2 regions of the Klebsiella sp. PL-2018 genome follow, and region 2 is predicted to be linked to the other one. Evidence: predicted binding sites of a transcription regulator. Region 2 holds the regulator's gene; the other holds the start of a gene.
What was found. Region 2 encodes LexA, which represses DNA repair genes until DNA is damaged. Its sites were predicted from a motif close to TNCTGTATGTACATACAGNA; they were not measured.

Region 1: the regulator LexA is predicted to act here: its motif matches at 3,163-3,182, upstream of dinB (DNA polymerase IV).

The regions. Positions count from the first base shown of each region.
Region 1 is NZ_CP077673.1:1,144,111-1,158,819, forward strand. Features, by position in the region: gene MKleb_RS05315 (NADH:ubiquinone reductase (Na(+)-transporting) subunit D) at 1-89, shown strand, start outside; gene nqrE (NADH:ubiquinone reductase (Na(+)-transporting) subunit E) at 96-692, shown strand; gene nqrF (NADH:ubiquinone reductase (Na(+)-transporting) subunit F) at 704-1,927, shown strand; gene nqrM ((Na+)-NQR maturation NqrM) at 1,930-2,145, shown strand; gene MKleb_RS05335 (glycerophosphodiester phosphodiesterase family protein) at 2,178-3,035, opposite strand; gene dinB (DNA polymerase IV) at 3,195-4,250, shown strand; gene MKleb_RS05345 (GNAT family N-acetyltransferase) at 4,253-4,717, shown strand; gene pepD (cytosol nonspecific dipeptidase) at 4,820-6,277, opposite strand; gene gpt (xanthine phosphoribosyltransferase) at 6,536-6,994, shown strand; gene frsA (esterase FrsA) at 7,101-8,345, shown strand; gene crl (sigma factor-binding protein Crl) at 8,403-8,801, shown strand; gene MKleb_RS05370 (serine acetyltransferase) at 8,884-9,390, opposite strand; gene MKleb_RS05375 (DUF4832 domain-containing protein) at 9,393-10,811, opposite strand; gene MKleb_RS05380 (hypothetical protein) at 10,814-11,224, opposite strand; gene MKleb_RS05385 (glycosyltransferase family 4 protein) at 11,221-12,336, opposite strand; gene MKleb_RS05390 (glycosyltransferase family 4 protein) at 12,333-13,547, opposite strand; partial or broken gene MKleb_RS05395 (glycosyltransferase) at 13,528-14,553, opposite strand; gene MKleb_RS05400 (hypothetical protein) at 14,546-14,709, opposite strand, start outside.
Region 2 is NZ_CP077673.1:384,143-398,851, forward strand. Features, by position in the region: gene malG (maltose ABC transporter permease MalG) at 1-326, opposite strand, end outside; gene malF (maltose ABC transporter permease MalF) at 341-1,885, opposite strand; partial or broken gene malE (maltose/maltodextrin ABC transporter substrate-binding protein MalE) at 2,071-3,261, opposite strand; gene malK (maltose/maltodextrin ABC transporter ATP-binding protein MalK) at 3,631-4,740, shown strand; gene MKleb_RS01790 (maltoporin) at 4,912-6,201, shown strand; gene malM (maltose operon protein MalM) at 6,313-7,230, shown strand; gene ubiC (chorismate lyase) at 7,419-7,916, shown strand; gene ubiA (4-hydroxybenzoate octaprenyltransferase) at 7,929-8,798, shown strand; gene plsB (glycerol-3-phosphate 1-O-acyltransferase PlsB) at 8,897-11,320, opposite strand; gene MKleb_RS01815 (diacylglycerol kinase) at 11,450-11,818, shown strand; gene lexA (transcriptional repressor LexA) at 11,941-12,549, shown strand; gene dinF (MATE family efflux transporter DinF) at 12,622-13,938, shown strand; gene MKleb_RS01830 (CsbD family protein) at 14,075-14,284, shown strand; gene zur (zinc uptake transcriptional repressor Zur) at 14,627-14,709, opposite strand, start outside.

The sequences.
Region 1 (14,709 bases), 760 kb from region 2:
TTCTTCTGGCGCCCAGTGCGTTCTTCATTATCGGTTTGTTGATTTGGGCGGTGCGCAGCTGGAAGCCTGAACAGCAGGAAAAGGAGTAACCGATTATGGCTCATTATATTAGCCTGTTTGTTCGCGCCGTGTTTGTTGAAAATATGGCGCTGGCCTTCTTTCTTGGGATGTGTACTTTCCTCGCGGTATCGAAAAAGGTCTCGACCGCTTTCGGACTCGGCGTGGCGGTAACGGTCGTACTTGGGCTGGCGATGCCGATCAATAATCTGGTGTATAACCTGGTGCTGCGCGACGGTGCGCTGGTTGAAGGCGTCGACTTAAGCTTTCTGAACTTTATCACCTTTATTGGCGTGATTGCCGCGCTGGTGCAAATCCTGGAGATGATCCTCGATAAGTACTTCCCGACGCTCTATAACGCGCTGGGGATCTTCCTGCCGCTGATCGCCGTCAACTGTGCGATCTTTGGCGGCGTCTCCTTCATGGTGCAGCGTGACTATAACTTCACCGAATCTATCGTTTACGGCTTTGGCTCCGGCATCGGCTGGCTGCTGGCAATTGTGGCGATGGCGGGCATTCGTGAAAAAATGAAATACGCAAACGTGCCTGCGGGTCTGCGCGGGTTAGGGATCACCTTTATTACCACGGGTCTGATGGCGCTGGGCTTTATGTCATTCTCCGGTGTGCAGCTATAAGGGCGGAAAGTATGGAAATAATTCTTGGCGTAGTGATGTTCACGCTGATCGTCCTGGTTCTATCGGGGCTGATACTGGCCGCGCGTTCGAAATTAGTGAATGCGGGCGACGTGGTCATTGAAATCAATAACGAAGCGGATAAACAAATTCGTACTCCGGCCGGCGACAAGCTGCTGAATACGCTCTCCAGCAACGGTATCTTTGTTTCATCCGCCTGCGGCGGCGGCGGTTCCTGCGGCCAGTGCCGGGTGACGGTGAAAGAGGGCGGCGGTGATATTCTGCCTACCGAACTGTCTCATATCACCAAGCGTGAGGCGAGAGAGGGCTGCCGTCTGGCCTGCCAGGTCGCGGTGAAGCAGAACATGAAAATTGAGCTGCCGGAGGAGATTTTTGGCGTTAAGAAGTGGGAGTGTGAAGTTATCTCGAACGATAACAAAGCCACTTTTATCAAGGAGCTGAAGCTGCGCGTGCCGGACGGTGACGCGGTTCCGTTCCGGGCCGGCGGGTATATTCAGATCGAATGCCCCTCGCACAAGGTTGCCTATGCCGATTTTGACGTTCCGGACGAGTATCGCGGCGACTGGGATAAATTTAACCTTTTCCGCTACGTCTCTGACGTGAAAGAGCCAACGCTACGCGCCTACTCCATGGCTAACTATCCGGAAGAGAAGGGTATCATCATGCTCAACGTGCGTATCGCAACGCCGCCGCCGCAGGTACCTGATGCGCCTCCGGGGATCATGTCCTCCTATATCTGGTCGCTGAAGCCGGGCGATAAAGTGACGATTTCCGGGCCGTTTGGGGAGTTTTTTGCCAAAGAAACGGATGCTGAGATGGTCTTTATCGGCGGCGGAGCGGGGATGGCGCCGATGCGCTCGCATATTTTCGACCAGCTTAAGCGACTGCACAGCAAACGTAAAATCAGCTTCTGGTACGGTGCGCGATCTCTGCGAGAAATGTTCTATGATGACGAATTCGAGCAGCTGGCGCGGGAAAACCCGAATTTTACCTTCCACGTGGCGCTCTCCGATCCGCAGCCGGAAGATAACTGGACCGGCCATACCGGCTTTATTCATAACGTTCTGTATGAAAACTATCTGCGCGATCACCCGGCGCCGGAAGATTGTGAATTCTACATGTGCGGGCCGCCGGTGATGAACGCCGCGGTCATTAAAATGCTTAAAGATCTCGGCGTTGAGGATGAAAACATCATGCTGGACGATTTTGGAGGCTGATGATGCTGACGGTATTTGTCGCGACCTTCGTGATTTTCGCGCTGGTTATCCTGGGAATGTCGCTTGGTTATCTGATCAAGCGCAAAAGTATTCAGGGCAGCTGCGGCGGGATCTCATCGCTGGGTATGGAAAAGGTCTGCGACTGTCCTGAGCCCTGCGATGCGCGCAAAAAACGCCTGGCTCGCGAAGCGCAGCGCAAGCAGGATCGCATCCTATAATCAGCAGGCCGCACCGTGCGGCCTTTTTTGATTTACCAGGTTTTCGCTTTCGCCGGCGAGTCTACCATCACGCCGTCGGCGCCCAGCTCGCTTGCGGTACGAAAATCATCGGCACTATTAATGCCGAAGAAGACAATATGGGCTTTGCCCTGTGAGCGGAAACAGTCCATAGCTTCTTTATCCCAGGTGAGCGTGGCTGGCGATACGCCTTCGCCCAGCGTGAACTTCTCCACTATTTCTACCTTGCGTTTCAGCTCCAGACCGTACCAGTATTCATTGCCCGACGCCGCAGTTGGCTGGCACTGGTGGCTAAGCGAAATATTAGCCAGCTTCGTTCGCGTTTCGCCCCGGCTGACGAAATGGGGGATAGATGCTGGCAGCGCCGCGATATAGCGGTCTTCCGTTGAATACACCCGTACGCGCGAGAGGCTATTGGTCTTTTGCAGTACTTCGCTAAGACGCGCCGCCATGATGGCCGGATCTGCATCAGGTGATTTGATATCGATGTAAAAGAAGGTCTGCGGCCACTGTTCCAGTACCGATTGCAGCGTTGGAATGGTTGCGTTTTTACCGCGCCAGGGGTGAGTTTCACCGCCCCATGTCCATCCCGCGTCCATACGGGTCAGCTCGGCAGCGCTGAAGCTTGAGATTTTCCCCGTATGGTCAGTCAGCGCGGACAGATCGCTCGGGCGATATAAGACCGGAACGCCATCCTGGCTTAATTGTACCGTTATCCAAATCGCCTCGGCCTTATTCTCCAGCGCAAGTTTTATCGCCGGAAGGGTATTTTCCGGCGCATCGCCGGTGCCTCCCCGATGGGCAATGAGCTGCGGCGCGGCGCAGGCGCTGCTGGCAATAAGCAAACCAAGCGCAGTAAGTATTGATTTCATGATTGCATTCACCTTATATACTCATATAACTATATGAAAAGTAACTTATATTTATTGCATTTTTATGTTGTAGCACGTTTTTCAGGATAGTGGATTTAAAAAGATTAAATTTCGCCGTATTTTGCTATGCTGTATGCATGTACAGTCTAAGGTTTGGCTATGCGTAAAATCATCCACGTTGATATGGACTGCTTCTTCGCGGCGGTGGAAATGCGTGACAACCCGGCACTGCGCGACATCCCTATTGCCATTGGCGGCAGTCGGGTGCAGCGCGGTGTTATCAGTACGGCTAACTATCCGGCGCGTAAATTCGGCGTGCGCAGCGCCATGCCAACCGCCACCGCGCTCAAACTTTGCCCCCACCTGACGCTGCTTCCCGGCCGCTTTGACGCCTATAAAGAGGCGTCGAACCATATCCGGGAGATTTTTTCCCGCTATACCTCGTTAATCGAACCATTATCGCTGGACGAAGCCTATCTCGACGTTAGCGACAGCGTTCATTGTCAGGGGTCGGCGACGCTGATGGCGCAGGAGATCCGCGAGACCATCCATCGTGAGCTAAATTTGACCGCCTCCGCAGGAATTGCGCCGGTAAAATTTCTCGCAAAAATCGCCTCGGATCTGAATAAACCCAACGGTCAGTTTGTTATTGCGCCGCATCAGGTCGCGGAGTTTGTCAAAACGTTGCCGCTATCGAAGATCCCTGGCGTCGGCAAGGTTTCCGCCGCGAAGCTCGAGAGCATGGGGCTGAGGACCTGTGAAGATGTGCAGAACAGCGATCTGGCGATGCTGCTCAAGCGCTTTGGTAAATTTGGGCGGATACTGTGGGAACGCAGCCAGGGGATTGATGAACGAGAAATCAGCAGCGAGCGCCAGCGAAAATCGGTGGGCGTTGAACGAACCCTGATAGAAGATATCCACGAATGGGCGGAGTGTGAATCGATTATTGAGAACCTCTACCCGGAGCTGGAACGGCGACTGGCGAAGGTTAAACCGGATTTGCTGATTGCCCGTCAGGGGGTCAAGCTGAAGTTTAATGATTTTCAGCTCACCACCCAGGAACATGTCTGGCCCCGGCTGAATAAAGATGATTTGATTTCTACCGCGCATAAAGCCTGGCACGAGCGGCGCGGAGGTCGGGGAGTAAGGCTGGTGGGGCTGCACGTGACGCTGCTTGATCCGCAGCTGGAGCGGCAACTCGTTTTGGGATTGTAACGATGTTAACGATAAGAATGTACGAAGAGCGGGATTTTCCGGCGCTATGCGCACTATTTTTACGCGCCGTTAAAGAGACCGCCAGCGCCGACTATTCCCCCCGGCAAATTGCCGCCTGGGCGCAGGTTGATGAAGCCCGCTGGCGGCAAAAACTCGCGGCGTCACGCGTACTGGTGGCAATAAATGATGCCTCGCCGGTCGGGTTTATTACCGCCGTGGATGACTATATCGATTTACTATTTGTCTCTCCCGACTATAGCCGCCAGGGCGTCGCCAGCGCGCTGCTCAATACGCTATTGAGGCAGCTTCCTGAGCGCGTTTATACGGTAGAGGCCAGTATTACGGCAAAGCCCTTTTTTGCGCGTCACGGCTTCACCGTTATGCAGCCACAGGAAGTGACGGCGCGGGGTGAACAATTTCTTAATTATTTGATGCGGCGGCAAATCGACCCCACATACAGCGCGTGACAGGTATGCCCGGATGCGGTTACCACAATCGGCACGGCGTGCTTTCGCTCGGTCATTTTATAAAGAAAAGGCCCACTCTCTGCGGAGTGGGCCTGTGTTGTCTTACTTCGCCGGAATGGATTTCAGCAGTTCAGTCAACAGCGTCCAGTACTGGCCCACGCTTTCGATATGAACCTGCTCATCCGGGGAGTGAGGACCGGTGATGGTTGGCCCGATAGAAACCATGTCCATATCCGGATACGGTTTTTTGAACAGCCCGCACTCCAGGCCCGCGTGGATAATCTGGATGTTCGGCGTCTTGTTGAACAGACGCTGATAGGTTTCACGCACCAGATGCATCACCGGCGAGTTGGCGTCCGGCTGCCAGCCCGGGTAGGCGCCTTTCGCTTCGGTTTTCGCACCGGCCAGCTTGCCCAGCGAATCCAGCATGCTCACGACATAATCTTTGCCGCTGTCGATCAGCGAGCGAATCAGGCAGTGAATCTGCACGTTGTCGCCGGTCATGGTCACCACGCCGACGTTCAGCGAGGTTTCCACCACGCCTTTTGCCACATCAGAGTTGCGGATGACGCCGTTTGGCGTGGCGTTCAGCAGACGCACAAAGGTATCACGAGATTGGGCCGTCAGCGCAGGCTGCTCGTTAGCAACCGACTCCAGCAGCACAGTCAGGTTTTTCTCTTTGGCCGCCAGCTCGTTTTTCAGGATCGCCTGGTACTCATTAGCCAGCGCTTTCAGCGCGTCCGCTTTATCCGCGGCCACGGCGACTGTCGCGAACGCTTCACGCGGGATCGCGTTGCGCAGGGTGCCGCCGTTGAAATCGACCAGGCGCAGATCCAGCTCTTCAGCATGGCCTGCGAGGAAGCGTGCCAGCAGCTTGTTGGCATTACCTAAACCAACGTGGATCTCGCCGCCGGAGTGGCCGCCTTTGAGTCCTTTAAGGGTCAGCTTAAAGCTCTGGAAACCGGCCGGAACGGCTTCGCGGGTCAGCGCCAGGTCAGAGGTGAAGTCGATACCCCCCGCACAGCCCATGTAAATCTCACCTTCTTCTTCGGAGTCGGTGTTGATCAGGATATCCGCCTGCAGCCAGTTGGCCTGCAGGCCAAACGCGCCGTCCATACCGGCTTCTTCCGTCATGGTCAGCAGCACTTCCAGCGGGCCGTGAACCACGTTGTCGTCAGCCAGTACCGCCAGCGCGGAAGCCATGCCGATACCGTTGTCGGCGCCCAGGGTGGTGCCGCGCGCTTTGACCCACTCGCCGTCGATGTACGGCTGAATCGGGTCCTTAGCGAAGTCATGAACGGTATCGTTGTTTTTCTGCGGCACCATATCGAGGTGCGCCTGCAGCACAACCGGTTTGCGGTTTTCCATACCGGCAGTCGCGCCTTTACGAATCAGAATGTTGCCAACCTGGTCGCGTTCCGCGTGTAAGCCTTTTTCTTTTGCCCAGCCCATGATGTGCTCAGCGAGCTGTTCTTCGTGATAGGAGGGGTGAGGAATAGAGCAGATTTTGGCAAAAATATCCCACAGCGGCTGCGGGGATAATTGAGACAGTTCAGACACGATAAGTCTCCTTACAATCACCTGCAAAAGTCGTTTGCAGATCGAGGGGTTAGCAATCAAATACACTACAAGCCCGGGCTTGCGCGATGGGGTTGAGAATACCACTTTCCGTGTACTCTGGTAGTGTAAACCACGTAAAAAGAGTCGTCGTGGCCGCTTAACGCTGGTTTTTAGCGCGTCAGATCTCTATAATCTCGCGCAACCATTTTCCCCCTCGAACATTATTTAAGCCGTATTACACAGGCTGGGACACTTCACATGAGCGAAAAATACGTCGTCACCTGGGACATGTTGCAGATTCACGCCCGCAAGCTGGCAACTCGCCTGCTGCCGGTTGAACAGTGGAAAGGCATTATTGCCGTTAGCCGCGGCGGTCTGGTACCGGGAGCACTACTGGCGCGTGAACTGGGTATTCGTCATGTTGATACCGTTTGCATCTCAAGCTATGACCACGATAATCAGCGTGAACTGACCGTGCTGAAACGTGCTGAAGGCGATGGCGAAGGCTTTATCGTGATCGATGACCTCGTCGACACCGGCGGTACCGCCGTAGCCATCCGCGAAATGTATCCGAAAGCACATTTTGTCACTATCTTCGCAAAACCGGCCGGTCGCCCGCTGGTTGATGATTATGTTGTTGATATTCCCCAGGATACCTGGATTGAACAGCCGTGGGATATGGGCGTGGTGTTCGTACCGCCTATCGCAGGTCGTTAATTTCCAGCATAAATGCTAATTACCACGCCCGGTTTTGCCGGGCGTGGTTTTTTTTACCCTTGCGCAGGTTACAATAGCTTCAGTGGCAACATGATGGAGGCTGCACATGTCCCAGGCTAACCTTAGCGAAACGCTGTTTAAACCCCGATTCAAACATCCGGAAACCTCTACGCTGGTGCGTCGGTTTAATACCGGAGCGCAGCAACCGATCCAGTCTGCGCTCAGCGGTAATCACGTTGATCACTGGTATCGATTGATTAACCGCCTGATGTGGATCTGGCGTGGCGTGACGCCGCAGGAAATCCTCGACGTGCAGGCGCGCATCGTCATGAGCGATGCCGAGCGAACCGACCCGGAGCTTTACGATACGGTCGTTGGCTATCGCGGCGGCAACTGGATCTTTGAATGGGCCAAACAGGCGATGGACTGGCAGCAGAAGGCCGGTCAGGAAGAGAATCTGCTCGTGAGCGGTCGTCACTGGCTCCATGCGGCAAACCTTTACAGCATTGCCGCCTATCCGCACATCAAGGGCGATGAGCTGGCGGAACAGGCGCAGGTGCTGGCATACCGGGCTTATGAAGAAGCCGCTCAGCGCTTGCCCGGCAAGCTGCGAGAGCTGGAGTTCTCTATCCCCGGCGCCGCGCCGATCACCGGTTTCCTGCATATGCCGCCAGGCGATGGGCCGTTCCCGACGGTACTGATGTGCGGCGGGCTTGACGCGCTACAGACCGATTATTACAACCTGTATGAAAACTATTTTGCGCCGTTGGGTATCGCTATGCTGACCGTGGATATGCCTTCCATCGGTTTCTCCTCAAAATGCAAGCTGACCCAGGATACCAGTCTGCTGCACCAGTATGTGCTGCAGCATCTGGCTAATGTGCCCTGGGTCGATCATACCCGCGTGGCCGCTTTTGGTTTCCGTTTCGGCGCGAATATCGCCGTGCGGCTGGGCTATCTTGAGTCCCAGCGCCTGAAGGCGGTGGCCTGCCTGGGGCCGGTGGTACACGGCCTGCTGGTGGACCCGCTGCATCAGGGGCGGGTGCCGGAGATGTATCTTGACGTTCTGGCTTCGCGGCTGGGGATGCATGACGCTTCCGACGACGCGCTGCGCGTTGAGCTTAACCGCTATTCCCTGAAGGTTCAGGGGCTGCTGGGACGCCGCTGCCCCACGCCGATGCTCTCAGGCTTCTGGAAAGACGATCCGTTCAGCCCGGAGGAGGAGTCGCGGCTGATTACTTCATCATCATCCGACGGCAAGCTGCTGGAGATCCCGTTCAATCCGGTCTATCGCAATTTCGATCACGCGCTGCGGCAGATCGCCCGCTGGATTAGCCATAGATTTAGTTAATATATTGCTAAATTCTATCGATTTGGTAACGTCATGGCATCACTAAAGGAGATCGCAATGACGTTACCGAGTGGACACCTGAAGAGTAAGCTGATTAAGAAATTCACGGCGCTTGGCCCTTACATCCGTGAGGAGCAATGTGAAGACAACCGCTTCTTTTTCGATTGCCTGGCTGTTTGCGTCAACGTAAAACCAGCGCCTGAAAAACGCGAGTTCTGGGGATGGTGGATGGAGATGGAAGCGCAGGAATCGCGCTTCACCTATAGCTATCAGTTTGGATTGTTCGACAAAGAGGGCGTCTGGCGTCCGGTCGCGATTGACGATCCTGAAGTCACTGAAAAGCTTGAAAAGACGCTACGTGGTTTTCACGAACGAGCCGAAGCGTTACTGGCGACGTTCAGTCTTAAGCTGGAGCCCGCCGATGATTTTAGCGAACCGGTTAAGCTGAGAGCCTGAGTTCCGGTCGGCGGCTGTCATCCTGCTCGCAATAAAACCCGCGTTTCGACCAGCGCGGGTTTCCTTCCCAGGCAAACCCGCGCTAAATACCGTTTAATATCCGACAGGGTTGACCGACGGCAATCATTCCTGCGGCCAGATCTTTGGTCACCACCGTGCCTGCCCCAACCTTGACGTTGTCGCCCAGCGTGACCGCGCCAATCACTACGGCGTGGGCGCCAAATTCGACGTTATCGCCGATGCGCGGGCTGTCGCCCTCACGACCCTGACTGTCGGTCACGCTGCCAATCGTGACGCCCTGGCGCAGGGTGCAGTTCTGGCCGATGACCGTTCCCCGATTAATCACGATGCAGTGCGGATGATACAGCTTCAGCCCATAGCCAATGCGCGCTCGCCACGGCAGCTCAATGCAAAATAAACACTCGTTAATCACGATATTGAGAATAACGAAGGGGATCCCGCAGATCTTCCACAGAGGGTTACGGCTGCGATAGAGCGTCGCCAGACGATAAAGCAGAACCGCGATTTTCGCTTTTATGCCGCCGCAGGATTTGATTTCCCGGGCGACCAGCCTGATAGCCTCAAACATGGTTATTCCTTAAGGTTAAACGAAGCCAGTGAATACCATCCATCACCGGTTTTACCTTCGTTAGCGAGTTGAATACGCGGCTGGCCCTGATAATTGGTCAGGGCCGCTTCCAGGCGATATTGGCCGCCCGGGAGTCCGGCAGGCAGCGGCAGCGTAGCGCTGCTGTGATGATCGCCGGGCAGCCACTGGCGAACGTCATCCGCCGTTTTGATTTGCGTAACGGTCGTTCCGGCGTCATTGACTATCCGCCATTGCACAAGGTACGGGAGATAGGCTGGCGCGACGCCGTCGTTACGCCAGGTGACGTTTAGCGTAAGCGGCATGCCGCTGCGTACGGGCGTATCCCATTCCATCTGACCCACCCGGTAGCGGTAGCCGATTCGCAATAACGCGCTATCAACGATATCGCGATACGCTGCCGGCACCGGACGCGATTTCAGATTCAGGGTACTGGCGTGCTGCGCTAATGCCCAGTCGAAGCTTGCCTGGACCTCTTCGCGGGTATAGTGCTGCACGCTTTCCCACTCCGCCATATAACCGCAAATTTCCAGGCTAACGGGGGCGTGCTGCCAGCTATCATTAAACCCGGACCACGCCGTCTGCGCCGCGGCCAGGCGTTGAGGATAGTCATCGCGCATATGGCTCCACTCTGCGGAAAAGTTATGCCAGTCTCCCCAGCAATCCGCGCGCCACCCCGCGCCTTTTTGGCTGGCCCAGGCCAGCGAATTACCGCCGCTGATTAACATGATTTTGGGCGTTTTCGGGAAACTGCTGAAGTGCATATCAACGTAGCGATTGAGCTGCTCCGGAGCGTACTTTTCCAGCAACGGCGCAACGTCAGGGAAATTGGAGTTGTGCCATTCCCCCCACGAACCCACCATGCCGATATCGACAAACCCGAGGTTCGGATTGCCGTCATAACGCGCGCCGAGGGCGTTAAGCAGCTTTTGCGCATAGGCGATAAAGGTCGGATCGCTGAGGTCCGGCACAAAGGTTTTGCCATTTTCGACCCATTGTCCCTGAATGCCTTTTTTGATAAGCCAGGCGGGGATTTTCGAGCCCGATTGCGGTTCATCGAGCGCCATGAAACGCAATCCGACGTTCATCGCCGGCTGATGCCGGGCGGCGACGCTGAAAGCACGATCGATCGGCGCAAAATCATAGACGCCTTCTTCAGGCTCCAGATCGCTCCAGTAAAAGCGATCGTATTCAAACCCGGTGTCCGGATACTCTTTCAGAGAGGGTTTCTGACCATAACCATCGTGGAAACTGGCCACGCCGATCCCTGGGTTCGTCAACAGACCGGTAAAGGCCGGCGGGGTGATAACCGTGCGTTCAGCCAGCACTGCCGCTGAGGGTATGACTCCGGCCAGCAGTAGCGCCACAAGCAGCGCGGCGCGGCGCAGCGAAAAAGAGCTCATCGTTAATTCACTTTATCGTGGAGGTTCACAAACCACGTCCAGATACCGACGTGGAAGTTTTTAAACACATCGATACCCAGCGCGGATTTCAGCATATAGAGCGCCAGCAGCACCGCAAGAATGGCGAACAGCACGGCGATGGTAATCGCCAGGGTGGAGAATATACGCCCGAGCAGCGTACTCTCTCGCGGAATTTTGCGCAGATCGCGGCCGCATAAAAAGACCACGAAATAGCGGCGATGCAGAAAAGGAAAGCTATGGCGAAAATCAATGCGATGGCGCGAGGCCAGGCTCGCTCTCACCAGCGCCTGTTCAATACCGCGCTTTTGCTCCGGCGTGAGTGAGGTTTCTGTTTCCGGGTCAAGCGCGGAATAAAAGCGCTCGACGACCAGGTCGGATGTTGATTTAGTCACGGTTGACTCTTATTCATTAAACGCTGATAGACCTGAGCGGTTTTTGCCGCAATGTCCGGCCAGCGGTATTTAGGCATCAGTTGGCTGTAATCCGCGGTCTCCTCGCCGCGCCAGGACTGGAGCTTTTGCGCCAGCGCGGCGACATTGCCCGTCGGAAAATAGACCTCGGCAGGCAGGCCAATCTCGAGGTTGGCCGGGATATCGCTGACGATAACCGGCAGTGACCAGGACATGGCTTCCAGCAGGGCAATGGGCAGCCCTTCGTGATAAGACGGTAGAACAAAAAGCCCGGCCTGTGAGAACAAAGTGTGCAGCGGATCGCCGCTAATAAAACCGGTCATGATCGCTCCCGGGGTTTCGGCCGCCTGCTTCTTCAGCCGCTCGCTGTACTCATCGGGATGGTCGGCATCGCCAATCAGTACCAGCGGCAGCGAACAGTTCGAGGCTTTGTAGGCGGCAAGCAGATCGTGCAGCCCTTTTTCTTCCACAAAACGGGCGACGGCGACAACGTATTGCCCGGCTTTCAGCGAGTACTGATTCAGCGTGGCCCGTCGCGTCTCTTCGGCGGGAAGCTGCGGTTGGCGCACGCCGTTATAGATCACGTTAGCGTTGGTACGGCCGTGTTTGGTCTTAATCAGCGTATTAATCACTTCCGAGATAACAATAACCTCGTTGGCATATTTCACCGCCCATTTCTCACCGAGGCGCAGCATCTCTTTCGCCATTTTGCCCCACTTCTGCCTGTCGTAGTCCGGGCCGTGGTGGGTAAAAACGACGCGCTTGCCGAGCAGGCGCAGCAGCGGGACCACCAGGCCAGGGCCGACCGCGTGAACGTGAACCACATTCGAGCCGTCAAACAGGGTAGTGAAGGCGGCCAGCGTAGAGTGAATAATGGCTTCGAATTTACGGCTTTTGGGCGCCCACAGGCTTTTCAACCGCACGCCTTTATATTCGCTACGGCGATAGTCCACGTACGGTGAGCGGGCAATGACGCAGATATCGGCGTGATTCTGGTGATAGATTTCTGGATAAAGATTCTGGCAATGGGTCTCAACGCCGCCCTGGACGTTCGGAATACCGCGGGTGCCAAGCACCGTCACTTTGAGCTTCATTTCGCTTCCCCCACGAGCTGCTGATAGAGTTCCTGCAGAACCTGCATATGCCGGGCGAGATCGTATTTCTCCTCTAAACGCTGGCGTGCGTTGATGCCCATTTCACGCGCCTGCTGCGGATTGGCGGCCAGGCTATCCATGATGCGCGCCAGCGCGTCGGCATCCCCGGGTTCCACCAGATAGCCATCAATGCCATCGCGAATTTGCTCCGGAATGCCGCCGATATTGCCGCCGACGACGGGGCGACCGAACGCCATCGCCTCCAGCACCGACATCGAGCAGTTTTCATAATATTCGGAAGGGACGATCACCGCCCGCGCGCCGCGAATCAACGCGTTGAGCGCGTCTCCGTGGCGCATATAGCCGAGAAATTCCGGACCGCTAAAGCGGGCGCGCAGGTCGCTGCCGAGAGGGCCATCGCCGACGATTTTCAGCGGCATGGACTGCTGCATTTTTTGCTGCGCCAGCGCCAGGGTGGCCACGCCTTTCTCACGGCTCAAGCGGCCGATATAGAGTAAATAATCCCCCGCCGTATCGCCCGGGATCGTGGTGCTGGCATCAATACCGTTGACGATCACATCGATCCGCGATCTGGGTAATTTACGCAGCAGCGTCTGACGCATAAATTCGCTGGGAGCGATAATGCAATCGAGCATGGCGTAATTTTGCGCGAACTTTTGCCAGTAGGCCTCAAGCGAGAGCAGCAGGCTTTTAAAGGTATCGCCCTGCTGGCAACGATGGCGAAAGGCATTGCTCACCGAACCGGTAAGACAGTCATCGCAGACGTGGCCATCGCGTAGCATGGTGTACGATGGGCAGACGATTTTATAATCGTGCGCCGTCAGTACGGTTTTGCAGCCAAAGCGCTTAGCGACGCCAATCAATGCGGGCGTCAGCTGGTGGTAGATATTATGAAAGTGCACAATATCCGGGCGCTGCTCCAGCAGCAGGGTGTTGAGTTTATTGCAGGCCTCAGCGTTGTAGATAAAGTCGATGCCCGCTTTGAGCTTGCCCGTCAGCCCGTGGCTTTGATGATAATCCACGTTATGTACGAAGAAGCTTTCCCAGGGCGAAGGCTTATTTTCCGCATGCTGCATGCTGAAGTCGACAACCTGATAGCCCGCTTGCAGCATGGCGTCTCGCTCCTGGAAAAAAACGGTTTCCGCTCCGCCCTTAATAAAAAAGAATTTATTAACGAATAATATTTTCATGTTCTGTCTGGATATGTTTTGGGTTGGAGACGGTCACGGCGGGTTGTTTCAGCGGATCGCGAACGGAGTTAAGCAGGCCTCGCACCATACCTGCGGAAAATAACGATAAGTTGATCACGCTCTGGACGCCGTCCCGCAGCGACTTATTTTTAATCGCCTTCAGCGCGATAAATGCCAGCAGCGGAAGCAGGGCGATAAAAATCACCCCGGGATTGAACGACAGGAGGCAAATAATCAATACCAGGATATACAGCGTGAATATCAGTTCGTTGCGAACAATCTTAAGCGCGGCGGGGAAATGCTTTTTCCCCCAGCAGTTGCGTAATAGCTCACCCGGCGCCCATAAAAAACCGTTCTTCCAGCGATAGGTCAGCATTTTGAACGTCGGCATGGTATAGGACGCATGGCTAAAATAGGGCGCGGCGAGGCGGTGGAGTTTATAGCCCGCGGCCTGCAAGCGGATCCCCAATTCGGCTTATTCATAACCGTGAAGGTTAAGATTGGTCAGATAGCCAATTTTCTCGATTGCCGAACGGCGGTAAAGGCCGCCGCCGCCAAGATGATCGGTATCGCCCTGCGGATAGATAAGATGCAGACGCTGCTTGCGCGATTTAAACTCATAGTTAGCGGCGTCATCCATCTCGACGCTGCCCGCCACGCCCGCATATTCGGGATGCGTTTCAAGAAACGCCACCGCGGTGTCGAGAAAACCCGGCTCCAGCTCCATATCGCCGTCCAGCAGCAGCAGATAGTCCCCTTCGCTGAATAACCAGCCCAGCTGGTGGCCCACGCCGCAGCAGCGATCTTTCGCGTTATCGAGGCAGACCACCATCGCGTCTTTGGCGACGGCCAGCTCGCGGGTATTATCGGTGGACAGGCTATCGGCGACGATAATCTGATGCGGGTAAGGCTGCAATTGCTTGCGGACGCTGTCGATCGTTTTTTCAATACCCTGCGCTTCGTTGAGGGTCTTAATGCTGACGGTAATTGATGGCGTTTTATTCATATTGGGTACCGGAGTTCAGACGGACGGAACGATGAATGACAATAAGCGCCCCGAGGGCCAGCCATAATAAAAACTGTAGCATGGGAATGATCATCAGGATCTGGCTGTAGGGAAGGCTGAGCAAACAGCCAATGGCAAAGACGTAAAACGCAGGCG
Region 2 (14,709 bases):
GCGTAAGCGCAGGTGGTAGAAAGCGCGACGATGCCAATGGCGGTAATGCCTGCCACCTTGATGGAGTTCCACAGCCACAGCAGCACCGGGAAGGGGGGCGGCGTGACGCGACCATCAGCGTGTTCGACGCTGAAGCCGAGCGCCAGCCGCCAGTGCTCCCAGGAGATACTTTCGGGGATCAGGCTACCGGTGGCGAAGTTCCCTTCGCGCAGAGAGATAGCGATGACCATCAGCAGCGGGAACATAATCGCCGCGATAAAAATCAGCAGCAGGAGGTGCGTCGTGAACAGGCGCAGCTTCTGAGATTTGGGTTGAACCATAGCCATAATCGTTATCTCCCTTAATCAAACTTCATACGTGTGGCTTTCAGGTTAACAATCGCCAGGGCGCCTACCAGCAGGAAGATCAGCGTGGCGATAGCCGCCGCAAGGCCGAAGTCCTGACCGCCGCCGCCTTCAAAGGCGATACGGTAGGTATAGCTCACCAGCAGGTCGGTGTAGCCCGCCGGCGTGGTGGTGCCGAGCCGGTCCGGCCCGCCGTTGGTCAACAGCTGAATCAGCACGAAGTTGTTAAAGTTAAAGGCGAAGCTGGCGATCATCAGCGGCGTCAGCGGCTTGATCAGCAGCGGCAGCGTAATTTTGAAGAAGTTCTGGAACGGCGTAGCGCCATCCATTGCCGAGGCTTCATATAAATCGTCAGGAATCGCTTTCAGCAGGCCCATGCACAGGATCATCATGTACGGATAGCCCAGCCAGGTGTTGACGATGATAATCATGGTACGCGCGGTGGTCGGGTCGCTAAACCAGGCCGGCTTGATGCCGAACAGCGCGCTGAGCATCATGTTGATCTCACCAAAGCTCTGGTTGAACAACCCTTTGAAAATCAGAATCGAGATAAACGACGGTACGGCGTAAGGCAGAATCAGCAGTACGCGGTAAATCGCTTTACCTTTCAGGGCTTCCCACTGGACGAGACAGGCGAGCACCATGCCGACCGCAACGGTGAGAATCACGGTCAGAACGGAGAACACCACCGTCCAGACGAAAATCGCGAAGAACGGTTTCTGGATGCCTTCATCCTGGAACACGCGAGTGAAGTTATCCCAGCCGATGGTCACGGTGTAGCCCGGGCTGAGCTTTTCGCTGCCCCAGCTACCGTCGGCGTTCATCGCCTGATAGAAACCGACCTCGGCGTTCGGACGGTATTTCACGCCGCTCTGGTTGTTGGTCAGCGTGCCGTCACTGGCCAGCGCGTACAGCGGCTGGGTACCGGAGAACTGACGCAGGGAGCTCATAATGACTTTGCTTTCATCCGGCAACACGGCGGTCAGCTGGTTCAGGGCGGTACGGTTTTGCGTAATCACGCGCAGCGTGGCGCGCTCGCCTTCCGGCAGGGCGTCTGCCTCTTTTAAGGCCAGCTTCTGTTCGCCGCCGAATTTAAAGGCGTCGGAAAGATAGTTTTTGCCGCTTTCGCCGTCGGTCAGCGCCAGCTTCCACTCATCTCCCGCCGGATAAAGCGCGAAGTTGTAGGATTTGCCCGCCTGGAAGGAGCGGTCCATCAGCACCTGTTGGGCGCGTTCGAAGGTCAGCTGGTTAGTGCTGCTGTAGTTGGTGAAAGCGATAGCGATAGTGCAGATCAGCGGGAACAGGACGAACAGCCCCATCCCGGCGAGACCCGGATAAACATAGCGCCAGGCGTAGGCCTTGCGATTGGAAAAAATATACAGGCCAACCGAGCTCAAAATCAGCGTCATGATGGCAAACAGGTACTCCCCCTGGGCGTACATCAAAACAACAAGGTAACCCACCAGCAGGCACAGCAAGCCGATCACAGACCATGTGAGCTGCGGGCTTTGCCACCAGTGCTTCTTTTTCACGACATCCATGGGGATCATCCTCTTTACACTTTATCCTTCGCGCTACCTCTTTGTTGGCTGCGGATGCGTACCCCAGTCACTTACTGATGTAAGCTCCTGGGATTTGCATCCTTGCCGCCTCGATGTAGCGCGAATGATTTCGCGTAACAACGTATTCAACAAACCTTATTCCCTAAGAAATAAGGGAAACCGTATTACTTGGTGATACGAGCCTGTGCGTCTTTCAGCGCCGCATCGACGGTCTGGCGACCGCTAGCGGCGTTGATCACTGCGGTACGAACGGCATACCAGAAGGCGGACATCTGCGGAATATTCGGCATGATTTCACCTTTCTGGGCGTTAGCCATGGTGGCGGCGATACGCGGATCTTTTTCCAGTTTTTCCTGGAAGGATTTCAGCGCGACCGCGCCCAGCGGTTTGTCCTTGTTCACTTCATCCAGACCCTGATCGGTCATCAGGTAGTTTTCGAGGAACTCTTTCGCCAGTTCTTTGTTCGGGCTGGCGGCGTTAATACCGGCGCTCAGTACGCCAACGAACGGTTTAGAAGGGTTGCCTTTGAAGGTCGGCAGCAGGGTAACGCCGTAGTTAACCTTGCTCTTATCGATGTTAGACCACGCTCACGGACCGTTGATGGTCATCGCGGTTTCGCCTTTGTTGAATGCCGCTTCCGCGATGGAGTAGTCGGTGTCGGCGTTCATATGCTTGTTCTTGATAAGGTCGACCAGGAAGGTCAGGCCCGCTTTCGCGCCAGCGCTATCCACGCCTACGTCTTTCACGTCGTACTTGCCGTTTTCAAACTTGAACGCATAACCGCCGTCGGCGGCGATCAGCGGCCAGGTGAAGTACGGTTCTTGCAGGTTGAACATCAGCGCGCTCTTACCTTTCGCTTTCAGTTCTTTATCCAGCGCCGGGATCTCTTCCCAGGTTTTCGGCGGGTTTGGCACCAGGTCTTTGTTATAGATCAGCGACAGCGCTTCAACGGCAACCGGGTAGGCAATCAGCTTGCCGTTATAGCGAACCGCATCCCAGGTGAACGGATAGAGTTTGTCCTGGAACGCTTTATCCGGGGTGATTTCCGCCAGCAGGCCGGACTGCGCGTAGCCGCCAAAACGGTCGTGAGCCCAGAAGATGATGTCAGGGCCGTCGCCGGTCGCGGCAACCTGCGGGAATTTCTCTTCCAGCTTATCCGGATGCTCTACGGATACTTTAATGCCGGTGTCTTTTTCAAACTTTTTACCCACTTCAGCGAGGCCGTTGTAGCCTTTGTCGCCGTTAATCCAGATAACCAGCTTACCTTCTTCGATTTTTGCGAGGGCAGAGGCGGAAAACATCATCGTGGTCAATGCAGACAGCGCGAGGATGCGAGCGCCAGTTTTGATTTTCATATACCCGTCCTATTTGGTGATGTGCTCGTGGATACACTTGAGTGGCTTAACGGTGATGAGTTTCCTTTTTTAACAACCTCTTTCCATCCTCCCCATGTCTACGCCCCATCCCCCGATAGTGTGATCTCCATTGCAGAAATGCCGGTTATGAGTCCTGGAGCACATAAAAAGGCGGCCAATTTTGCAGGCTACATCACGAAATCGACGTCCGTCCGTCCCCCCCGGCGGCGAGACGCAATCTCTCATCCTCCCGCCTCCTCCCCCATAAAAAAGCCGGGGGTGGAGGATTTACCCTATTTATGAATGCCGCATAGTCAGCCCATCTTGAATGTGTCGTTAAGTGACAGGTTGTAACGAAGGGAGAAGGGCATGGCGAGCGTACAGCTGCGAAATGTAACGAAAGCCTGGGGTGACGTAGTGGTATCGAAAGATATCAATCTCGAGATCCAGGATGGGGAGTTCGTCGTGTTTGTTGGGCCATCAGGCTGCGGCAAATCCACCCTGCTGCGTATGATTGCCGGGCTGGAAACGGTGACCAGCGGCGATCTGCTGATTGGCGATACCCGAATGAATGATGTCCCGCCCGCCGAGCGCGGTATCGGGATGGTGTTTCAGTCTTATGCGCTTTACCCCCACCTTTCCGTCGCGGAAAACATGTCTTTTGGCCTGAAGCTGGCCGGCGCCAAAAAAGAGCTGATTAACCAGCGCGTGACTCAGGTGGCGGAGGTTCTTCAGCTGGCCCATCTGCTGGAGCGCAAACCGAAAGCGCTTTCCGGCGGTCAGCGTCAGCGCGTGGCGATTGGCCGTACCCTGGTGGCTGAACCGCGCGTGTTCCTGCTGGATGAACCGCTCTCTAACCTCGATGCCGCGCTGCGCGTGCAGATGCGCATTGAGATTTCCCGTCTGCATAAGCGTCTTGGCCGCACGATGATTTACGTGACCCACGACCAGGTCGAAGCGATGACCCTGGCCGACAAGATTGTGGTGCTGGACGCCGGTCGCGTCGCGCAGGTCGGGAAGCCTCTCGAACTCTATCACTACCCGGCGGATCGTTTCGTCGCGGGCTTTATTGGCTCGCCGAAGATGAACTTCCTGCCGGTGAAAGTCACCGCTACCGCCATTGAGCAGGTGCAGGTGGAGCTGCCAAACCGTCAGCAGGTCTGGCTGCCGGTGGACAGCGCCCGCGTTCAGGTCGGCGCCAACATGTCCTTAGGGATTCGCCCGGAACATCTGCTGCCCAGCGATATCGCCGACGTCACCCTTGAAGGTGAAGTTCAGGTGGTCGAACAGCTCGGCCACGAAACGCAAATTCATATCCAGATCCCATCCATCCGTCAAAACCTGGTTTACCGCCAGAACGACGTGGTGCTGGTAGAAGAGGGAGCCACATTCGCCATCGGTTTGCCGCCGGAGCGCTGCCATTTATTCCGTGAGGATGGCACCGCTTGTCGTCGGCTGCATAAAGAGCCGGGCGTGTAAGGCTTCTAACTAAAAAAAAACACAAAACCATTCGCGCTGCATCGAGGCGGCAAGGGAATGAATCCCTGGGAGCGTACAAAAGTACGTGACCAGGGTGAGTGAGCGCAGCCAACAAAGAGGCAGCCCGAAGGGTGAAGTGTTCAAAGAAAAGCAATGATCTCAGGAGATAGAATGATGATTACTCTGCGCAAACTTCCACTGGCGGTCGCCGTTGCGGCAGGCGTTATGTCTGCTCAGGCGCTGGCCGTTGATTTCCACGGCTACGCTCGTTCTGGTATCGGCTGGACCGGCAGCGGCGGTGAGCAACAGTGCTTCAAAGCCACGGGTGCTCAAAGCAAATACCGTCTTGGCAACGAATGTGAAACCTATGCGGAACTGAAGCTGGGCCAGGAGTTGTGGAAAGAAGGTGATAAGAGTTTTTATTTCGATACTAACGTCGCTTATTCCGTAAATCAGGAAGATGACTGGGAAAGTACCTCTCCGGCGTTTCGTGAAGCTAACATCCAGGGTAAAAACCTGATTGACTGGCTGCCGGGTTCTACCCTGTGGGCCGGTAAGCGCTTCTACCAGCGTCATGACGTTCACATGATCGACTTCTACTACTGGGATATCTCCGGCCCGGGTGCGGGTCTGGAAAACGTTGACCTCGGCTTCGGTAAACTCTCTCTGGCGGCCACGCGTAACTCAGAAAGCGGCGGTTCTTACACTTTCTCCAGCGATGACACCAAGAAATTTGCTGCTAAAACCGCAAACGACGTCTTTGACGTGCGTCTGGCCGGTATGGAAATCAACCCGGGCGGCGTACTGGAGTTAGGCGTGGATTATGGCCGCGCTAACCCGCAGGACGATTACCGTCTGGTTGATGGCGCATCAAAAGACGGCTGGATGTTCACCGGTGAACATACTCAGTCTATCTGGGGCGGCTTCAACAAGTTTGTTGTTCAGTATGCGACCGACTCGATGACCTCCTGGAACAGCGGTCACTCCCAGGGAACCAGCATCGATAACAACGGCAGCATGATCCGCGTTCTGGATCACGGCGCGATGGACTTCAACGATGACTGGGGCCTGATGTACGTTGCGATGTACCAGGACGTGGACCTGGACAGCAACAACGGTTCTACCTGGTACACCGTCGGTGTTCGTCCGATGTACAAATGGACGCCGATCATGAGCACCCAGCTGGAAGTCGGTTACGACAACGTGAAATCTCAGCGCACCAGCGAAAACAACAACCAGTACAAAATTACCCTGGCCCAGCAATGGCAGGCGGGTAACAGCGTCTGGTCTCGCCCGGCAATCCGTATTTTCGCGACCTACGCAAAATGGGATGAGAACTGGGGCTACAGCAACACCTCCGGTCTGCAGACTAAAGACGGCAGCGGTAACGGGGTTTACACCTCCAGCCGCGGTAACGATAGCGAAGTGACCTTCGGTGCGCAGATGGAAGTTTGGTGGTAACACCGCCGTAATCATGTAGTGACACGGAGGGGCTCTGCCCCTCCTGATTCTTCAGGATTAGCGCGCTATTGCCTGGCCACCGCTAAACCTACGCTATCCGAGGTGAGAACAATGAAAATGAAGAAAACTCTCGTCGCCCTGTGTTTATCCGCAGGAATGTTGGCATGCGCGCCGGGAATGAGCCTTGCCGACGTCAACTTTGTCCCGCAAAACACCAGCGCAGCGCCCGCCATCCCCGGCGCTGCCCTGCAGCAGCTCGTCTGGACGCCAGTCGATCAATCTAAAACGCAGACCGTTGATTTACTCACGGGCGGCCAGCGCCTGGATGTTGCCGGCATCTCCGGCCCGGTTGCGGCCTGGAGCGTTCCGGCGAATATTGGCGAACTGACCCTGACGCTCACGAGCGAAGTGAATAAGCAAAAACAGATTTTTGCGCCGAACGTGCTGATTCTCGATCAGAATATGACGCCATCCGCGTTCTTCCCCAGCAGCTATTTTACCTATCAGCAGCCCGGCGTAATGACCGCGGATCGGCTTGAAGGCGTCATGCGCCTGACCCCGGCGCTGGGGCAGCAGAAGCTTTACGTGCTGGTCTTTACGACGGAAAAAGATCTACAACAAACCACGACTCTGCTTGATCCGGCGAAAGCTTACGCTAAAGGCGCGGGCAATGCCGTGCCGGATATTCCAGACCCGATTGCCCGCCACACCACCGATGGCGTGCTGAAGCTAAAAGTCAAAACCAATAGCGGCTCCAGCGTGCTGGTTGGTCCGCTGTTTGGCTCTTCCGGCAATGGCCCGGTGACCGTTGGCAATACCGCAGCGCCGGTTGTCGCGCCGGCCCCGGCTCCGGCGGCGAAAAGCGAACCGATGCTTGATGACACCGAAACCTATTTCAACAACGGCATTAAGCAGGCGGTTGCGAAAGGCGATATCGATAAAGCCCTGAAATTGATGAACGAAGCTGAACGTCTTGGCTCGAAATCTGCTCGTTCCACCTTTATCAGCAGTGTAAAAGGCAAGGGGTGACCGTCTCCCCGCAATGCTGATGTTTAGGCACAGCCTTTAGGTGCGTCCGTCAGGGCGCACTTTTTTTTAGCGCGCCGCAGCCTCTGTTGCACGGCTGTTGCGCGGATGATCGTATATTGACGTTTGCCCGCCCCCGATGCCCCATTCTGCGATACAATACCTTTACGTTATGTACCGGAGATTCAGGCATGCCACATCCTGCGCTTACGCAACTGCGTGCGCTGCATTATTTTGCCGCTATGCCCCCGCTGGATGCGCATCTGCGCGACTGGCTATTGCTGGAAGACTCAATGACCAAACGCTTTGAGCAGCAGGGGAAGAAAGTCAGCGTCATCATGGTTAACGAAGGTTTTGTTGGACGCGACGCGCTGGCCGGTGAGGCGCCCCTGTTACCGAGCGAACCCCGCTACTGGCTGCGGGAAATCATTCTTTGCGCCAACGGTGAACCCTGGCTGGCCGGGCGCACGATAGTGCCCGAATCAACGCTGAGCGGCCCCGAACTGGCGCTGCAACAGCTGGGGCAAACGCCGTTGGGCCGCTATCTCTTCACGTCATCGACGCTAACCCGTGATTTTATTGAAATTGGTCGTCATGCAGAGCTGTGGGGGCGTCGTTCCCGCCTCCGGTTGAGCGGCAAACCGCTGCTGCTGACGGAACTGTTTTTGCCTGCATCGCCGTTGTATTAAGAGGAAAATGAAATGGAGTGGAGTCTGACGCAGAACAAGCTGCTGGCGTTTCACCGCCTGATGCGTACTGACAAACCGATTGGCGCGCTGCTGCTGCTGTGGCCGACGCTATGGGCGCTGTGGGTGGCGACGCCGGGGATACCGCCGCTATGGATCCTCGCCGTTTTTGTCGCCGGCGTCTGGCTGATGCGCGCCGCAGGCTGCGTGGTCAACGACTATGCCGATCGCAAGTTTGACGGCCACGTCAAACGGACGGCCCGCCGCCCGTTGCCGAGCGGCGACGTTAGCGAAAAGGAGGCGCGGACGCTGTTTGTCGTGCTGGTGCTGCTTTCGTTTCTGCTGGTGTTGACCCTGAACACCATGACCATTCTGCTGTCGGTAGCGGCGCTGGCGCTGGCATGGGTATATCCGTTTATGAAGCGCTATACCCACCTGCCTCAGGTCGTGCTGGGCGCGGCGTTCGGCTGGTCGATCCCGATGGCCTTTTCGGCGGTCAGCGAATCGCTGCCGCTGAGCTGCTGGCTGATGTTCCTCGCCAATATCCTGTGGGCGGTGGCCTACGATACCCAATATGCGATGGTCGATCGTGATGATGACGTCAAAATCGGTATCAAATCGACGGCGATTCTCTTTGGCGACAACGATCGCTTAATCATCGGTATTTTACAGGTGGCGGTACTGGGTCTGATGGCCGCGGTAGGCTGGCTGAGCGGGCTGGGCTGGGAGTATTACTGGTCGTTGTTTATCGCCGCGGCGCTGTTTGCCTGGCAGCAGAAGCTGATATTTAAACGCGAACGCGATGCCTGCTTTAAGGCGTTTATGAACAATAACTACGTGGGGCTGGTGCTGTTTCTCGGCCTGGCGATGGGATATATGCAGTAGCGCTGTGGGTTTCCCGGCTTGCGGCGTAAACGCCTTAGCCGGGCTACAAAACCGCAGGGTCCGGTAGCCCGGCGCAGGCCGGGACATTTCTTTAAACGTTACGCTTCATCCTGGGTAACGCTTTCAATCGTTAATCGCACATCCGAAGTAATCAGATCCGCCAGCATGCGGTAGATCTTCAACGTCTCTTCCGGCTCGGCGTCCCCGGTATCGCTGATATAGCCTTCGTCACGCAGGGTCAACACCAGCGTGCTGAACACCGCCTTATCGAAGAACTCCGGCGCGTTGATGCCGTGCAGAACGGACAGGCGCTGCGCCACGGTGCGGCTCTCTTTCTCCAGCGAACTGCGGTTGATTGACGGGTTAGCGCTCAGCAGCCAGAAGGTAATGGCGTAGCGCTGCAGCGTTTCGCGCGCGCCTGCGGCCAGCAGTTGCAGAGAACGGGCATGAGACGGATTGACGCTCACCTCATCGTCGTTCAGGGCGATGAGGCCCTGACGCTGCATCTCAGCGAGCAGCGCATCGACGACGCCCGCCAGCTCCGCTTTTTCCCAGCGCAGGAACAGCTCGGCCTTCAGGAACGGATAGAACATCTCGACGTGACGCAGGATTTCGGCACGGGTAATACGACGATGCTGAGTGACGATGGCGGCTAACAGCGACGGCATCACCAGCATATGGGCGATGTTGTTGCGGTAGTAGGTCATCAGGACGGCCTGCTCGCGCGGCAGAATGATGATATCGCCAATGGTATCTTTCTCAACTTCGAACTTGTTCATCTGCAGCGCGTGGTCAATCAGCTCGCTGGCCGAAGCCGCAGGCGTAGTCGCATCCGCTGAATATGGCACGTTGCGCAGCAGGGCGAGATAGCACTCCAGCTGCTCGGTGAGCTGCTCGCGGGTCAGTGAACGCTGACGCGATGCCAGAAGCGCGGTACAGCACAGGTTCATGGCGTTAGCCGCGCCGGCATTATTGATGCGCACCATCAGATCCGAGGCGATATTATTCACCGTCGGGGTCAGCCAGGAAGGGCGAACCGCTTCGATAGGGTCGATAGACTCGCGCCAGTCCGGCACATGCTGGTTCAGATAGGCCATCAGCGGCAGGGGTTCGCCGAAGTTAACGTAGCCCTGGCCGAGATTTCGCAGCTTGCTCAAGCCGCGCAGCATCTGCGGCAGGCTCTCTTTCTCTTTCGTCGCACCGCGTAGCTCTTTGGCGTAGGTACCGACCTCCATCACGTGCTCGTAGCCGATGTAAATCGGCACCAGGGTGATGGGGCGATTACCGCCGCGCAGCATCGCCTGAATGGTCATCGACAGGGTGCCGGTTTTCGGATCCAGCAGGCGTCCGGTACGCGAACGCCCGCCTTCAACGAAATACTCCACCGAATAGCCGCGGCTGAACAGCTCGCCGAGATATTCGCGGAATACGGTTGAGTAAAGCTTATTGCCCTTGAACGTGCGGCGAATAAAGAACGCGCCGCCGCGACGGAAGATCGGACCGGCGGGCCAGAAGTTCAGGTTGATACCGGCGGCGATATGCGGCGGCACCAGGCCCTGATGATAAATGACGTAAGAGAGCAGCAGATAGTCCATATGGCTGCGGTGGCACGGGACATAAACGATCTCGTGGCCTTCATGCGCCAGCTGGCGCACGCGCTCGGCGTTATGCACGTTAATGCCCTGATACAGCCGGTTCCAGGTAAAGCCCAGCACGCGGTCGGTCAGGCGAATCATCTCATAGGAGAAGTTTGCGGCGATCTCTTCCATCAGGGCGATAGCGTTTTGCTGCGCCTTTTCATGAGAAATTTTCTTGCTGCGTGCTTCGTCTTCTACCGCACGGGCAATGGCTTTCGACGCCAGCAGTTTATTAAACAGATCCTGGCGCGCGGGCAGGCGCGGGCCGACCGCCGCCAGACGCTGACGGGCGAAGTGCATGCGCGCCACGCGGGCCAGCTTCTGGGCGATGGTTTTATCGGTACCGTGTTCGTCCGCCATCTTACGCAGCGAGACCGAAGGCGAGAAACGGACAAAGCTGTCGCGGCCCAGCCACAGGACGGCGAAGAATTTCTGAATGCCGTTGAGCATGCGCAGCGGCGGGTTCACCTCGCCTTTTTCACGCCCCGGCGCGCGACCGAACATCACCGAAACCGGCACCATCTGCACGTCAAGATCGGGATGGTTGCGGTGCAAATCCAGGTAGTCGTGAAAGAGCTTGATAGACTCTTCTTTCGGCGTGTAATAGGTAAACACGCGCGGTCCGCCGTGGATAAATACGTAGCGCGGAAGCAGGCCGCCGTCGATCTCGAGCGGCTCCAGCGGGTCCGGTAACTCATGTTCCAGACATTGCGCGCGCAGCGTCAGCAGGTCCGCCTTCGAATTGTAGGGCAGGACATACATAATGGGACGCGAGGTATCCAGGCCTAATTCCTGAGCAGGTTGTGCCGGAATCGACTTGCTTTTTACCAGCGCCCTTAATGGTAAATTCAGTAATTTATAGTAAATTCGTTGCCAGCCAGACATAGACGATGTGAAGCCTCTGGTTAATCATGCAAATGCGCCGCAAGAATAACAGAAAGTGCGCAAAATTTCCGTTGTAACGCGGCAAACGCGTACACTCATTGACGTCATTTACATAAAAAGGTTTGTTTGATGGCCAATAATACCACTGGGTTAACCCGAATTATTAAAGCGGCAGGGTATTCCTGGAAAGGATTCCGGGCGGCGTGGGTCAACGAGGCCGCCTTTCGTCAGGAAGGCATCGCGGCCGTTGTTGCCGTGGCGATCGCCTGCTGGTTAGACGTCGATGCCATCACCCGGGTGCTGTTGATTAGCTCGGTCCTGCTAGTGATGATAGTTGAAATTATCAATAGCGCGATTGAGGCGGTTGTTGACCGTATTGGCCCTGAACATCACGAGCTGTCGGGGCGAGCGAAAGACATGGGATCGGCGGCGGTATTGCTGGCGATCATCATCGCGCTGATCGCGTGGGGAACGCTTTTATGGGCAAACTACCGCTAACGCCTGGCGTAGCGGCTCGCAAAACGGAAAGAAACTCCTGATTTTTGTGTGAAATGTGGTTCCAAAATCACCGTTAGCTGTATATACTCACAGCATAACTGTATATACACCCAGGGGGCGGAATGAAAGCGTTAACGACCAGGCAGCAAGAGGTGTTTGATCTCATTCGGGATCATATCAGCCAGACGGGCATGCCGCCGACGCGTGCGGAGATTGCTCAGCGCTTGGGGTTCCGTTCCCCAAACGCGGCGGAAGAACACCTGAAAGCGCTGGCGCGTAAAGGCGCAATCGAGATCGTTTCCGGCGCCTCCCGCGGTATTCGTCTGCTGACGGAAGAAGAAACGGGTCTGCCGCTTATTGGCCGCGTCGCGGCGGGTGAGCCGCTGCTGGCCCAGCAGCATATCGAAGGTCACTATCAGGTCGATCCGGCTATGTTTAAGCCGAATGCCGATTTTCTGCTGCGCGTTAGCGGGATGTCGATGAAAGACATCGGTATTCTTGATGGCGACCTGCTGGCCGTCCATAAAACGCAGGATGTGCGCAATGGCCAGGTGGTTGTGGCGCGCATCGACGAAGAAGTTACCGTGAAGCGACTGAAAAAGCAGGGTAACGTCGTTGAACTGCTGCCGGAAAACAGCGAATTCTCGCCGATCGTGGTGGATCTTCGCGAGCAAAGCTTCACTATTGAAGGCCTGGCCGTCGGCGTTATCCGCAACGGCAACTGGCAGTAATCTCTTCACCTCGCGGCATCATCACCTGATGCATGATGCTGCGCCGTTTTTCCTCATTTGGGCTCTTTCTCCATGCTTTTTAACGCCGCCGACAAAGCCCTGTGGCGCTTAGCGCTGCCCATGATCTTCTCCAATATCACCGTTCCGCTGCTGGGGCTGGTGGATACCGCCGTTATTGGCCACCTCGACAGCCCGGTTTATCTGGGGGGCGTGGCGGTTGGCGCAACGGCGACCAGCTTCCTCTTTATGCTACTGTTGTTCCTGCGAATGAGTACCACCGGACTGACGGCGCAGGCGTTTGGCGCAAAAGATCCGCAGCGGCTGGCGCGTGCGCTGGTACAGCCGCTGGGCCTGGCTCTGACCGCCGGGGCGGCGATTGTGCTCTTACGGATGCCGTTAATCGACCTGGCGCTGCATATCGTCGGCGGTAGCGAAGCCGTGCTCGAACAGGCCAGACGCTTCCTGGAACTCCGCTGGCTAAGCGCGCCGGCATCGCTGGCGAATCTGGTCCTGCTGGGCTGGCTGCTGGGCGTGCAGTACGCCAGAGCGCCGGTGATCCTGCTGGTAGTCGGCAACGTCCTCAACATTGTGCTCGATTTATGGCTGGTGATGGGCCTGCATATGAACGTGCAGGGGGCGGCGCTGGCGACGGTCACCGCAGAATACGTCACTTTCTTTATTGGCCTGCTGATGGCGAGACGCGTGCTGGCGCTGCGCGGCGTTTCCCTGTCGATGCTGAAAAACGCCTGGCGCGGCGATATACGCCGCCTGCTGGCGCTGAATCGCGACATCATGCTGCGCTCGCTGCTGCTACAGCTCTGCTTCGGGGCGGTGACGGTATTTGGCGCCCGCCTTGGCGCCGATATCGTCGCGGTCAATGCGGTCCTCATGACGATGCTGACCTTTACCGCCTATGCGCTGGACGGTTTTGCCTACGCCGTGGAGGCGCACTCCGGGCAGGCCTACGGCGCGCGCGACGACAGCCAGCTGCTTGCCGTCTGGCACGCGGCCTGCCGCCAGTCAGGGATGGTGGCGCTGGCGTTTGCGCTGATTTACGGCCTTGCCGGTGAGCAGATTATCGCTTTGCTGACCTCGCTGCCTTCGCTGCAGCAGCTGGCCGACCGCTATCTGGTCTGGCAGATGATACTGCCGGTCATTGGCGTCTGGTGCTACCTGCTGGACGGCATGTTTATCGGCGCGACGCGGGGGGCGGAGATGCGCAACAGCATGGCGGTAGCGGCGGCGGGGTTTGCCCTGACGCTGCTGACGGTACCGACGCTCGGTAACCACGGACTGTGGCTGGCGCTGACGGTCTTTCTCGCTCTGCGCGGCGTTTCTCTGGCGGTTATCTGGCAGCGCCACTGGCAGCGCGGAACCTGGTTTTCGTAATGCATTTGGCGCATCTGATGGTTAAAGATTCCGAATAATAAATCTTACTCAGGATACTCATCTATAGTTAAGTCATGTCCGGCACACAGCGGGCTGTTCATTCACCGAACGATAACCGAACGATGAGGAATGCATGATGAATAAAGACGAAATCGGCGGTAACTGGAAACAGTTCAAAGGTAAAGCGAAAGAAAAATGGGGCAAGCTGACCGACGATGACATGACCGTCATTGAAGGCAAACGCGACCAGCTGGTGGGCAGAATTCAGGAACGTTACGGTTACGCCAAAGACCAGGCAGAGAAAGAAGTGACCGACTGGGAAACCAAAAACGACTATCGCTGGTAGCGAAAACGGCGTGTTTTAACCCCTTACTATTGCCTGCTCTAACGATTTATACCCTAAATAATTCGAGTTGCAGGACAAGGCACTCGTGCTTTGAACAGCGCTTGCGCTGGCCCCGGAGGGGCGAGGCCGCAGGCCGAGTAACGCGGCAACGCAGAGAATCCCCAGGAGCTTACTCCAGTAAGTGACTGGGGTGAGCGACAAATCTGTCTGGAACAGATTTGAACGCCGTATCCCGGCGGCCCGAAGGGCGAGGCTCATGGATGAGCCGAGTAACAAAGCCAACGCACATGCAACTTGAAGTATGACGGGTATACACCCTTGATTCCCGCTGCGGCTAACGCCTCAGCGGGCTTTCTTTTTGATCTGGATGGTATGGTCGTGGTGGCAGTGGCCCGGCGTACTGCAGGATTCAACCTCGACGCAGG